Regions from separate parts of the Streptomyces sp. NPDC057486 genome, predicted to be linked through region 4. Evidence: riboswitches for the same ligand, from Rfam matches in the RefSeq annotation. Region 4 holds a riboswitch; each other region holds the start of a gene.
The links. A riboswitch is a leader RNA that binds a small molecule or an ion and turns the genes downstream of it on or off. The one in region 4 is predicted to bind cobalamin.
Positions count from the first base shown of each region.

Region 1: linked by a shared signal. The riboswitch ahead of ACFU6I_RS34935 (ABC transporter substrate-binding protein) and the one ahead of ACFU6I_RS48065 (CbtB-domain containing protein) in region 4 are both predicted to bind cobalamin.
Region 2: linked by a shared signal. The riboswitch ahead of ACFU6I_RS28460 (cobalamin biosynthesis protein) and the one ahead of ACFU6I_RS48065 (CbtB-domain containing protein) in region 4 are both predicted to bind cobalamin.
Region 3: linked by a shared signal. The riboswitch ahead of ACFU6I_RS02115 (prenyltransferase/squalene oxidase repeat-containing protein) and the one ahead of ACFU6I_RS48065 (CbtB-domain containing protein) in region 4 are both predicted to bind cobalamin.

Region 1 covers NZ_JBHVEE010000105.1:28,960-32,158, forward strand. The annotation lists gene ACFU6I_RS34925 (acyl carrier protein) at 1-205, shown strand, start outside; gene ACFU6I_RS34930 (beta-ketoacyl-[acyl-carrier-protein] synthase family protein) at 202-1,425, shown strand; cobalamin riboswitch at 1,506-1,694, shown strand; gene ACFU6I_RS34935 (ABC transporter substrate-binding protein) at 1,730-2,797, shown strand; gene ACFU6I_RS34940 (FecCD family ABC transporter permease) at 2,794-3,199, shown strand, end outside.
Region 2 covers NZ_JBHVEE010000070.1:32,866-36,064, reverse strand. The annotation lists partial or broken gene ACFU6I_RS28465 (cobyric acid synthase) at 1-828, opposite strand, end outside; gene ACFU6I_RS28460 (cobalamin biosynthesis protein) at 825-1,805, opposite strand; cobalamin riboswitch at 1,953-2,084, opposite strand; gene ACFU6I_RS28455 (hypothetical protein) at 2,237-2,470, opposite strand; gene ACFU6I_RS28450 (anion permease) at 2,483-3,199, opposite strand, start outside.
Region 3 covers NZ_JBHVEE010000002.1:115,001-118,199, reverse strand. The annotation lists gene ACFU6I_RS02125 (aldehyde dehydrogenase) at 1-191, opposite strand, end outside; gene ACFU6I_RS02120 (MBL fold metallo-hydrolase) at 418-1,455, shown strand; cobalamin riboswitch at 1,487-1,621, shown strand; gene ACFU6I_RS02115 (prenyltransferase/squalene oxidase repeat-containing protein) at 1,728-2,996, shown strand; gene ACFU6I_RS02110 (SCO2322 family protein) at 3,038-3,199, shown strand, end outside.
Region 4 covers NZ_JBHVEE010000277.1:501-3,699, forward strand. The annotation lists gene ACFU6I_RS48055 (GNAT family N-acetyltransferase) at 1-345, shown strand, start outside; gene ACFU6I_RS48060 (CbtA family protein) at 413-1,186, opposite strand; gene ACFU6I_RS48065 (CbtB-domain containing protein) at 1,214-1,432, opposite strand; adenosylcobalamin (AdoCbl) riboswitch at 1,436-1,584, opposite strand; gene ACFU6I_RS48070 (histidine phosphatase family protein) at 1,711-2,289, shown strand; gene ACFU6I_RS48075 (Asp23/Gls24 family envelope stress response protein) at 2,476-2,967, shown strand; gene ACFU6I_RS48080 (DUF6131 family protein) at 3,177-3,199, shown strand, end outside.

The sequences.
Region 1 (3,199 bases), on a different contig from region 4:
CGCCGCCGAGATCCTTCCGGGTTCCACGATGGACAGCCTGGAGATGGACTCCCTCGCCGTCGCCGAGTTCGCCGTCATCATCAAGGAGGCGCTGGGGGTCGAGGCCGACTCCGACAAGCTCTACAAGGACGCCACTCTCGCCGACATCACGACGTTCATCGATGCTGCGGTGAGCGGCGATCCCGCGATGAGCAACGCCCGATGAACAGGCCTGCCGTCGCCGTCACCGGTCTGGGGATGATCACCCCGGTCGGCAACGACACCGACACCACCTGGGACGGGGTGTGCGCCGGGGTCTCACCGGCCCGCACCGTCCCCGAGCTCGAAGGCTGTGCGATCGACTTCGCCTGCACGGTCTCCGGCATCGATCTGGACGAGGCGGTCGGCGGCCGTGCGGCCTTCCGGATGGGGAGGTACGTCAAGTTCGCCGTCCTCGCCGCGCGGGAAGCGGTCGCGGACGCCGGACTGGACCCGGCCGACTGGGACGGCAGCCGGGTCGCCGTGGTCGTCGGCACCAGCAGTGGAGGCTCCGCGGGCCTGACCGAACAGGCCGTCGCCCTCGACCGGCGCGGACCGGAGGCCACTTCACCGGCGGGGATCCTCCTCACCATTCCGAACATGCCCGCTGCGGAGATCGCCATCCGGATGGGGGCGACCGGTCCCAGCCTGGCGCCGTGCACCGCCTGTTCGTCCGGGGTCACCGCGCTCTCCGTCGCCCGGGACCTGCTGGTCACCGGGCAGTGCGACCTCGCGATCGCCGGAGCCACCGAGTCGATCGTCTTCCCGGTCGCCATGACCGGATTCGCCCGGTCCGGTGCCGCCGCGACGAGGGACGGTGACCTGGCCCGCCTCTGCCGGCCGTTCGCGGCCGACCGCGCCGGTCTCGTCATGGGCGAGGGTGCCGCCGTCATGGTGCTGGAACGGGCGGACGACGCACGGGCCCGGGCAGCGGTCCCGCGGGCGCTGCTCGTCGGGACGGGCGCCACCACCGACGCCCACCATCCCACCAGTCCGCATCCGTCCGGCGCCGTCGCCCGGGCCGCGGTCGAGGCCGCGCTGCGCGACGCGGACTGGGAGGCCGAGGACGTCGAACACGTCAACGCGCACGGCACGTCGACACCGCTGGGCGACGCCACCGAAGCCGCTCTCATCAGCGGGGCCTACCCGCACCGGCCACCCGTCACCGCCCCCAAGGGGGTACTGGGCCACTGCATGGGGGCTGCCGGAGCCATCGAGGCGGGGCTGACGATCCTCACGCTGCAACGCGGCGTCGTTCCGCCGATCGCCAACCTGGACGCCCCGGCGCCCGAGTTCGACATCGACTGCGTCACCGAACAGCCTCGCCGGCGGCCCGTCCGGCGCGCCGTGAGCCACTCCTTCGGGTTCGGCGGCCACAATGCTGTGGTCGCCCTCCAGCGCCCGTAGGCATGGGGGAGCGGGCCGGGCCGGGACGGCCGGGGCGCCTGCGGCCCCACCACACCGCCGACCAGCCGCGCGGGGCAGCGTGATAGCTTGCCGAAGCCAGTCAAACTCCACGTAGGGGTCAGGGAATCCGGTGCGAATCCGGAGCTGACGCGCAGCGGTGAGGGGGACGGGCGGGGCCACGGCCACTGGGACGTCCACGGATGTCCTGGGAAGGCGTCCCGTCCGAAGGAACCCGAGTCCGAAGACCTGCTGGCACCTGCCGCCCGGTACCGGGCGGCAGCACTCCGTACACCGGGCTCCGCGCATGAGCCCTGAGACGCAGAGGGACTCCGTGCCGTCCATAGCCAGCCCTGTCCGCGCCGCCGCCCTGATCGCGGCGGCACTTCTCCTGCTGACCGCGTGCGGCGGAGGGACCGACAACTCTGCAGCCAAGTCGGCCGGTGGCGAAGGCTATCCGGTGACGCTCAGGAACTGCGGTCGCACCGTCACCGTCGCAGCCGCACCGCACCACGCCGTCTCCGTCGACCAGGGATCGACGGAGATCCTGCTCTCCCTCGGCCTCGCCGATCGGCTGGCGGCCACAGCCACCTGGACCGACCCGGTGATGAAGGGGCTGGAGAAGGCCAACGCGAAGGTGCCACGCCTCTCGGAGAACCGGCCGTCGTCGGAGAAGGTCCTCGACCAGGAACCCGACTTCGTCAGCGCCTCGTTCGAATCGACCCTCGCCAAGGGCGGCGTCGCCCCCCGGGAACAGTTCGAGGAGCTCGGTGTCCCCACCTACGTGTCGCCCGCCGACTGCACCGGCAAGGACAACAGCGGCGGCGGCGACGGAGCGCGTACCGAAGCACTGACCATGGACAGCGTCTACGGCGAAGTGCGCGACCTGGCTGCGGTGTTCGGCGTCCAGCAGCGCGGAGACGAGCTCGTCGCCCGGCTGCGGGAGCGGGTGAAGACGGCCACCGACGGCATCGACGCGTCCGACGCCACCCTCCTCTACTGGTTCTCCGACTCCAAGGCCCCGTACCTGGCGGGCTGCTGCGGCGCACCCGGCGTCATCACCAGGGAGCTCGGAGCGAAGAACGTCTTCGACGACACCCATGAGGAATGGCCGCAGATCAGCTGGGAGACCGTCGCCGACCGCAACCCCGACGTCCTGGTCATCGGCGATCTGACGCGCAAGGCACAGACCGCCGAGAGCGCCGCGAAGAAGATCGAGTTCCTGGAGTCCAATCCCGCGACGAAGAAGATGGACGCCGTCAAGCACAAGAGGTACGTGCTCCTCAGCGGCCAGGCCATGAACCCGTCCATCCGGACGGTCGAGGGTCTGGAACAGGTCGCCGCCGGGCTGCGGACGTTCGGGCTCGCCGGGTGACGGACACCGAACGGGGCGCAGCGGTACGTACGGAGCAGGCACCCGGAACCGATACGCACCGCAGGGCCGCCGGCGCGCGGGGGCTGCGCGACGGTGTGCTGTGGGCCGCGGGCGTCGCCCTGCTCGCGCTGTCCGTCGCCGTCGCCGTCACCATCGGCCCGGCCCGGATCTCCGTCGCCGACGTCTGGTCCGCGGTGGCCGCCCATCTCGGGGTGGGCGGCTCGCGGCTCACCCCGATCCGGGACGGCATCATCTGGAACCTGCGCATGCCCCGTACTCTGCTCGCCGCCGTGTGCGGCGCCGGGCTCGCGGTGTGCGGCACGGTCATGCAGTCCCTGCTCCGCAACCCGCTCGCCGACCCGTTCGTCCTCGGCGTCTCCTCCGGGGCGTCGACGGGCGCGG
Region 2 (3,199 bases), on a different contig from region 4:
ATCGGTGAAGTTCGACATCAGCGGTACGGCACACACCGCGACCCGCAGCACGTCCTCGCCGTGCGGCGGCGCGACGACCGACTCGCGTACGGCCCCGCGCAGCGAGACCCGCAGTCCGTCCTCCTCGTCGATGCCCAGACCGTGGGCGAACGGCAGCACTCCGTACGTCCGTCGCCCGGTCAGCCCGTGCAGCATGTCGAGACCCGGTTCCAGGAGCGACACGTCGCCGCGGAACTTGTTGACCAGATAGCCGGCGATCAGCGCCTGGTCCTCGGCGCCGAGCAGTGCCGTCGTGCCGAAGAACGAGGCGAAGACGCCACCGCGGTCGATGTCGCCGACGACGACGACGGGGAACCCCGCGGCCCGCGCGATCCCCATGTTCACGATGTCGGTGCGCCGCAGATTGATCTCGGCCGGGCTGCCCGCCCCCTCGCAGATCACGGCGTCATAGGTGCCCCGAAGCTGTTCCAGGCAGCCCACGACCGTACCGAACAGGGATTCCTGTCGCCCCCCGTGGTAACCGCGCGCGCTCATCTCGCCCACCGGCCTGCCCATCAGGACGACCTGACTGGACCGGTCGCTGCCGGGCTTGAGCAGCACCGGGTTCATCAGCGCGGTCGGTTCCACCCGGGCGGCCTGCGCCTGCATCGCCTGTGCTCGTCCGATCTCCGCGCCCTCGCGGGTCACGAACGAGTTCAGCGACATGTTCTGCGCCTTGAACGGCGCGACCTTGACGCCCTGGCGCACCAGCCACCGGCAGATGCCTGCGGTGACGACGCTCTTGCCCGCGTCCGACGTGGTTCCGGCGACCAGCAGTCCGCCGCTCATTTCCCGCTCCGTCCCGCGGCCGGACGCCGCCCCGGGGGCGACCACCGTCCCGCGATCAGCCGGCCCGCCGCGCACACGCCGAGGGCCAGCACCCCCACCCGGCGCGACAGCCGCACCGCGCGCTCGATGTCCCCGGTCTCCACCGCACGGCCGGTCGCGCCGTTCAGTACCGGCCGGTGCTCGACACGTCCGCCGTACGCGAGGGTCCCGCCGAGCCGTACGCCGAGCGCCCCCGCGAACGAGGCCTCCACCGGACCCGCGTTGGGGCTCGGATGCCTGCCCGCGTCCGCCCGCCAGGCCCGCAACGCTCGCCGTGGCTGCCCCCCGGCAACCACGGCGAGCACGGCGGTGAGCCGGGCGCCGGGCCAGCCCGCGACGTCGTCCAGGCGGGCCGAGGCCCAGCCGTAGCGCAGATGGCGGGGCGACTTGTGCCCGACCATCGCGTCGAGGGTGTTGACGGCGCGGAAGGCGACGAGTCCGGGTACGCCACCCAGCGCGCCCCACACCAGCGCGCCGACCACCGCGTCCGAGGTGTTCTCGGCCACGGACTCCACCACGGCGCGTGCGATCTGCGGCCCGTCGAGGGAGTGCGGGTCGCGCCCGCACAGATGGGGGAGCCGCTCCCGGGCCAGCTCGATGTCACCGGCGGCGAGCGCGCCGCCGACGGCGCGCGCCTCGCGACCCAGCGAGGTGCCGCCGACGACGGACCAGGTGGCGGCCGCGGTCAGGGCGACGGAGGCGGCGGGATGACGGCGTACGGCACGGGCGGCCAGCGCGGCTCCACCCGCGGCGCCTCCGGCGCAGACCAGGGTGTGCAGGGCGCCCCACCCGCGGTGGTCGCGCCACAGGCGCCGTTCGACGCCCGCCGCGGCCCGCCCGAAGGCGGCGACCGGATGCCCCCGGCGGGGATCACCGAGCAGCAGATCGCCGATCAGACCGGCGGCGGCGCCGTACGCGAAGATGCGGTCGGCTCGCACGGCTCAACCGGCCGAACTGCCTCGAAGAACCTTCGTACAGCCGGCTCCTGGTGGGAGCGGCACAGAAACGGCGGACGCACGGCAGCCGGGCATGGCGATATGTCCTCACTCAGGGTCCGCGCCCTGGTTCGACGTGACCGGCGGCGAGAGTCTCCTGGCTCCCGGATCCGCAGTTCCCCCGGCCTTCCAGCCCGCGTGCGCGAGCCGTGACTTCCGGTGTGGGGGACTGCTCCCCGGTGACAGTGGCGGGACCGCGCCGGATTCGCACCGGCTTCCTCTGCTGTCGCCGTAAATGGCTCCGGCAGTCCACCACGCTGCGCGAACGCCCGTCAACCTGGCGTTGACCTGCGGCGGTGCAGTGTGCGCAGACGCACATCGGGCCGGACACACGCGAGGTGTGTCCGGCCCGACGGGGGAGCGCGGGAAGGGGCTCAGGCGACGATCAGATAGATCCCGTACGCGACCGCGGCCGCGCAGAGCCCGAAGCAGAGGTACGCACCCGCACGGGCGAGCACGAGGGAGCCTCCGGCGGAGCCGCCCTGTGCGGCCGGTTCGGGCTGCTTGGAGAGTCCGACGATGCCCAGGGTGAAGAGGCCCACCAGTGCGACGGTGACGACGAGCGAGACGCCGAAAACGGAGCCGAGAGCTGCCCAGTCGATGTTCATGGTGATCTGTCCTTACACCGTGGCGGGCCGCGCCGGATCGGCGGCGACGGTTCCGGGCTGGGCCGGGATGGTGGTCTTGAGGTCCGTGGTGTCCACTGCCGTGGCGATCGCGGCCGCCCCGGTGGGCGGCGGGGTGACGGCCGCGATGGCGGTGGTGATGACACCCGCCGGTTCGGCGTCCTCGCCGTCGGGCGCGACATCGTCGTGCCCGACCGGCTTGCGCCGGGACAGCAGCCAGATCGCTCCGGAGCCCGCGACGAGCAGGACGGCGACGACGGCGACACCCCAGGTGCCCTGCTTGGTGAGGAACTCCGCGCCCGCGCCGACCAGACCCGCGGCCGGCAGGGTCAGACCCCAGGCGACGAACATCCGGGTGGCGGTGGACCAGCGGACCACACCGCCCCGGCGGCCGAGCCCCGCACCCATCACGGCGCCGGAGCAGGACTGGGTGGTGGAGAGGGAGAAGCCGAGGTGCGAGGAGGCCAGGATGACTGTGGCCGCGCTGGTCTGGGCGGCGAAGCCCTGCGGCGGCGTGAGCTCGGTGAGGCCGCTGCCCATGGTGCGGATGATGCGCCAGCCACCCAGGTAGGTGCCGAGTGCGATGGCCAGACCGGCGGAGACGATGACCCAGACCGGCGGGTTCGAGCCGGGGGACAGGACTCCACCGGTGACCAGGGCCAGGGTGATGATGCCCATGGTCTTCTGCGCGTCGTTGGTGCCGTGGGCGAG
Region 3 (3,199 bases), on a different contig from region 4:
GGCCAGGGTCCTTCGTCGAAGGCCCGGCGGGCGGCGGCGACAGCCCGGTCCACATCCGCTTCACAGGCGTGCGGCACCCGGCCGATGACCTGCTCGGTGTGGGGCGATATCACCTGGATGACGTCCTGGCCGAGCGGATCGACCAACTCCCCGCCGATGAACAGTTTTCCGTGTTCCACAAGCTCGGTCATGGCTGCTGCCTCCCGCGACCCGGCACGTACCGACTCCACACCCGATGTCATATCTGACTCTGTGTCAGAACTGATACCAGTTCCAGTTCCAGGAGTCCACGCCCCGGACAGGGCCACTGCAACACCCCTGCAGGGATGGTCGACTTGGGCTACTAATGAAACAAGTTCTCGTTACAGTGGGGGTGGCACAGCGCGGCCAGGGGCCGACGCGAGAGATGGGGAGCCCATGACACAGGTGACCGAGCACGGCGGCGGCGTGTGGTCCATCAAGGTCCCGATCCCGGACAACCCGCTCGGCCACACCCTGGTGCATGTCCTCGACACCGATCGCGGGCCGGTCCTCGTCGACACCGGCTGGGACGACCCCGACGCCTGGGACACCCTGGCCGCCGGAGTCGCCGCCGTGGGTGTGGACATCGCCGGCATCCACGGCGTGGTCATCACCCACCACCATCCCGACCACCACGGACTCTCCGGACAGGTCCGCGAGGCGTCGGGGGCGTGGATCGCGATGCATGCCGCGGACACGGCGATCGTGCGCCGTACCCGTGAGTCCGAACCGGGCACCTGGCTGACCTACCTGGCGGCGAAGCTCGCCGCGGCCGGCGCACCCGAGGAGCACCTCGCCCCGCTGCGCGCCGCCCGCACGGGCGGCCGGATGCGCACGCTCCCCGGACTGCGCGCCGCCCTTCCGGACCGCGAGATCGTCCCCGGCGAGCTGCTCGACCTCGCGGGCCGGCGGCTCCGGGCGATCTGGACGCCGGGCCACACCCCCGGCCATGTCTGCCTGCACCTGGAGGAGGACCATCCGGCCGATCTGCCCGGCCGCGGCCGCCTCTTCTCCGGCGACCATCTGCTGCCCGGGATCAGCCCCCACATCGGGCTGTACGAAGACCCGGACGACGCGGCGGTCACCGACCCCCTGGGCGACTACCTGGACTCACTGGAGCGCATCGGCCGGCTCGGGGTCGCCGAGGTGCTGCCCGCCCACCAGCACGCGTTCACGGACGCGGCGGGGCGCGTACGGGAACTCCTCGACCATCACGAGGAGCGGCTGACCGGACTGCTCGCTCTGCTCGCCACCCCGTTGACGCCGTGGCAACTGGCCGAGCGGATGGAGTGGAACCGGCCCTGGGAACAGATCCCGTACGGCTCGCGGAACATCGCCGTCTCCGAGGCGGAGGCCCATGTGCGCCGGCTGGTGAAGCTGGGGCGCGCGGAGGCGGTGCCGGGCAGCGGGCCGGTGACGTACGTCGCGGTGTGAGGCGGCCCTCCGCCCGGAAGGGGCGGGCTATGCCCCGGTAGAATGTGCGAGTCGTCATCATGCCCGTTCAGGGGGAAGCCGGTGCAAATCCGGCACTGACCACGCAACCGTGAGCCGCCGACACAGCGGTGAGTCGGGCTGCCCTGTCCGCGGTCGTGACCGGCTCGCGTCACCGGAACCCCGGTGACCGGCACCGTCGAGGAATACGGGGCCGGAGCCTGGTGCCTGTGTGTGCCTGTGCCCGGTTCCCCACAGGAGAGGCCCAGCCCGCCATGACCGTACGCCGCAGCGCAGCAGCGCTCGCCGCCACCGCCACCGTGCTCTGTGCGGCCGCTGCCCCGGCCGCGGTCGCGGCGCCGTCTCCCTCCCCCACCCCGTCCGTCGCGCTGCCCTCCGGGCTGTACGGCACCAAGGACCCGACGTACGACGGGGTCTGGCGGCAGTCGCTGGCGTTCCTCGCCCAGCGCATCGAGGGGGTCGTGCCCGCGACGAAGTCGGTGGACTGGCTGATCGCCCAGCAGTGCGCGAACGGCGCCTACGCCTCGTACCGCGCCGATGTCTCCAAGCCGTGCGACGCCAAGACCATGCTGGACACCAATGCGACCGCCGCCGCGGTGCAGGCGCTGGCGGAAATCGGCGGGCACGGCGACATCGTCAACAACGGCGTCCGCTGGCTGAAGTCCATCCAGAACGAGGACGGCGGCTGGGGCTACAACCCGGGCTCCCCCAGCGACGCCAACTCCACCTCCGTCGTGATCGGCGCGCTGGCCCGGCAGGGCCAGCGGATCGGCGACATGACGAATCCGGGCGGCAAAACCCCGTACGACGCGCTGCTCGCGCTCGCGATCCCGTGCGGCGACAAGGACGGCGGCGCGTTCGCGTACCAGCCCGACAAGGCCGGGAAGCTCGCCGCGAACGCGGATGCCACCGCGGCCGCCGTACTCGGCTCGATGGGCAAGGGACTGGCCGCCGGGGACAACGCCGCGGTCGAGGGCAAGCCGCCGGCCTGCGGGACGAGCGACGTCGTCAAGCCGGAGCAGGCCGCCCGGAACGGCGCCTTCTACCTCGCGGACGCCCTCGCGAAGAACGGCAACCACCTGAACCTGCCGCCGATGCCGGGCGCCGACGACACCACCCCGCAGCCCGACGTCGGCAACACCGCGGACGCGGTCGTCGCCCTGGCCTCGGCCGGCCACAAGAACAAGGCGGCCGGCGCGGTCGGCTGGCTGCAGAAGAACTCCAGGAGCTGGGCCGAGGAGGGCGGCCCCGCCGCCTACGCCCAGCTGGTCCTGGCCGCGCACGCGACCGGCGCCGACGCCCACGACTTCGGCGGCGTCGACCTGATCCGGGAGCTGAACGCGAGCGGACCCGCGCCCGCCGCCGTCATCACGCCCAGTGAGACCCCGGACGACTTCTCGGCCGAGGCCGGCACCAGCGACGACGCCGGTCTCGGGGTGTGGTGGCTGGTCGGTATCGGCCTCGCCGCCGGTGCGGGCATCGGCTTCCTGATCAGCAGCCGCCGGAAGCCCCAGCAGCCGTGAACCGAGCGGGAAATCGTGCGGGGAATGCGTTCGGCGGACGGGTGGCCGTCGCGCTGCTGCTGGTGCTCGGCGCCGCTCTGACCGTGCTCGGCGCGGGCACCGCCCATGCGGCCGGCTACCGCTACTGGTCGTTCTGGGAGGGCAAGGGGTCCGGCTGGGCCTATGCCACCCAGGGCCCCTCGCTCGTCCGGCCCGCCGACGGG
Region 4 (3,199 bases):
CACGCCATAGGCGGAGTGGGTTTTCACGGCGCTCCGAACGCGGAGGGGCAGGTGACGATCGGCTACGGTCTGACCCCTGCGGCGCGCGGCAAGGGGTACGCCTCCGAGGCGCTGCGGGCGCTGCTGGAGTTCGCCCGCGACGAGGGCATCGCCGCCGTGAACGGCGATGCCGACCTCGACAACATCGCGTCCCATCGCGTCATGGTGGCGGCAGGCATGCGTTTCGTCCGGGCGGACGACCGGGTGAAGTACTTCCTCATCGAATGGTCGGACACGCCGGAGGCGCCGGACACGACAGAGGTGACGTACGTGGCTGAAGCCACCGCCGCGACGGACGCCGTATAAGGGACAGAACCCGCCGGGACGCTCCGGCGGGTTCTGCCGTCATACGGCCGACGAGTCGGCCGGCGCCTCAGCCCGCAGCGGCGGCCGCATGGGACGAGGTACCGCCCCCGGACGTCACCGCACCGGTCTTCGGCACCAGCAGTCGCTCGGTCAGATAGCCGAAGACCAGACCGAAAGTGGTCCACAGCGTGGCCTGAACGGCGAGAGTGGCGAGGCGGAACTCCCACAGCAGACTCGCCGGGAAGTCCTTTCCGACCTCGTTGAACGAGGGCAGGAAGGCGTAGGCCAGCCCGATGACGAGCACATAGGCGGCGGACGCCGCGATGGACGCGTTCCAGTTGCCGAGGCGGGGAGCCAGCCGCTTGCCGAAGATGACGGCAGCGACGGCCAGCAGCACGCTGAGGGCGACCATCAGGAAGAACAGGGTGGTGCGTTGGCCGATCGTGTCGGGGTTTCCGACAGCCGGCGGATTGGCCGGGTACTTGAGGAACGGCACGACATACACGGTCAGCAGGGCGCCGAACGCGATCAATGCGGCCGTGGCCCTCGGGCCGAACCTGCCGATGCGGCCGAGGGCGTAGCAGAAGACCAGCGCGGCGATGCCGCCGACAGCCACGCCGAAGACCAGGACACCGGTGGCGAGACCCGCGGTGGACTGCATGGTGCGGCTGACGAGCTCCTCGCCGCCGCCGTGGTCGTGGCTGTGAGCCTCTTCGAGGGCGATCGCCGCGTCCACCCGGGACTCACCGAGGAAGTAGGCGACGGCAAGAGCGAGCGCGCCCGCGACAAGTCCGGCCAGCATGCCGCGGACGAGCAGGGCTCTGACGGATATGGAGTTCATGAGGGTTCCCCTGAGGTGCGCAGCGTGTCAGTGGCAGGGGAAACCGAGCAGGTGGCGACCGTCGTGAACCCACTCGTGGACACCTTCGCCGGAAATGAGGGCGGTGGCACCCTGCTCGGCGCCGACGAAGTACAGGAGGACGAGCATGAGGATGCCGAAGAAGACCGCCCACGGGGCAATGGCCTTCAGCGAGATGGGGGTGATAGCGGGTGTTGCGACGCTTGCGGGGGCAGCAGTCTGTGCCATGGCAGAACCTCCTGAGGGAACACGCGTCCCGATCGTGGTGCCTGAGACGACAGTGCCGGGTCTGACTTCCCGTACAGGTACGGGTTCACAGTGGCGCGACCGTGCCGGATTCTCACCGGACTTCCATCACACCGTCGTCATGCTCGTCGCGACCATACCGCCTGCGGGCACCCGCCGCCATGGCGCCATCCGCGGGGCCGGAAGGCCCGGAGGCCATGGTGTGCTTACCCGAGAGTCCACAGTTCAGGGAGTTGACACCGGTGTTGACGATACAGGTGATGTTGATCTCACCGGCGCTCAATGCGGCGCTGCGCGAAGCCCGTTTCGACGGTGACGCCCCGCTCGACGCGTCCGGTGTCCGGCGGGCGCGTGCGGCCGCGGACGCGGTGCCTGCCGCCGGCCGCCGGGTGCACGGCGCGGACGAACGGTGCGCCGGGACCGCCGAGGCGCTGGGGCTGCGGTCCGACCCCGAACCACCCCTCCGTGGCTGGGACTTGGGGCGCTGGACCGGGCAGCGGCTGGCCGAGGTGAGCGAGGCCGAGCCGGAGGCGGTCTCGGACTGGCTGTCCGGCCCTTCGGCGGCACCGCACGGCGGTGAGTCGCTGCTGGACCTGTGTACGCGGGTAGGCGGCTGGCTGGACTCGTTGCATCGGGACGGCACCGGTGACGGCCGCGTGATCGCCGTGGTCGAACCCGCAGTGGTGCGCGCTGCGATCGTGCATGCGCTGGGTCTTCCGCCGCAGGCGTTCTGGCGGCTGGATGTCGCCCCGTTGACGCTGACCGAGCTCACCGGCCGGTCCGGCCGCTGGAACCTGCGCTGCGGGCGGTCCCTGAGCACCGGAACCGTCGCCCCGTGACCCGGCGTCGTCCTTCGCACCGCCGGACCGTCCACCCCGTCCGTTGCGTCAGGTCACAGCACATCTCCGCGCGGGCCCGCCGGTGGGTCCGCCCACACACCCGTACCGCTCGAGCAATGTGGACAAATGGTACGTAAAATGGCCAAGGCGTTCGAACCCACCGTCTCTTCGGAAGGGCGACCGACCATGACCGATCAAACACAGGTGAAGCGGCCCGAAACCACCCGCTCGCAATCAGAGGCCACGCACGAAGCGGGACCGCACGGCGGAAACCGCCGAACGGAACCCGGGTCGCGGGGCCGAACCACGATCGCCGACGGCGTGGTGGCGAAGATCGCCGGGCTGGCGGCCCGGGATGTGCCCGGAGTCCAGGGCATGGGAGGGGGATTCGCCCGCGGCATGGGGGCCGTGCGGGAGCGGGTTCCCGGAGCGGGAGGTCAGTCCGTCACCAGCGGTGTCAAGGTCGAGGTCGGCGAGGTCCAGGCGGCGGTCGACCTGTCGATCATCGTCGAATACGGGTACTCGATCGTCGAGCTCACGGGCGACGTCCGGACCGAAGTGATCGCCGCCATCGAGCGGATGACCGGTCTGGAGGTCGTGGAGGTCAACATCCTGGTGAGCGACGTGAAGCTGCCCGACGAGGAAGAGGAACAGCAGCCGGAGAGGCGGGTCGCGTAGCGGTTCGCCGGACCGGATCGCGCGTGGTCGAGAGGGCCCGTCGGACCGCCTCGTCGGCCCCGAACCCCGGCTGTCCCGTGTGATCCGCTGCGGTCCCGGCCAGGGATTCCCGGCCTTGGACGGCACTACGGGCCAGCGCGGTCGTCCACCACGCGGGACATGCCCTCCGGCGCATACTCGAAGGTGGCCCTGAAAGATTGGGGGACGCAATGATCGTCCTCGGAGTCATTTT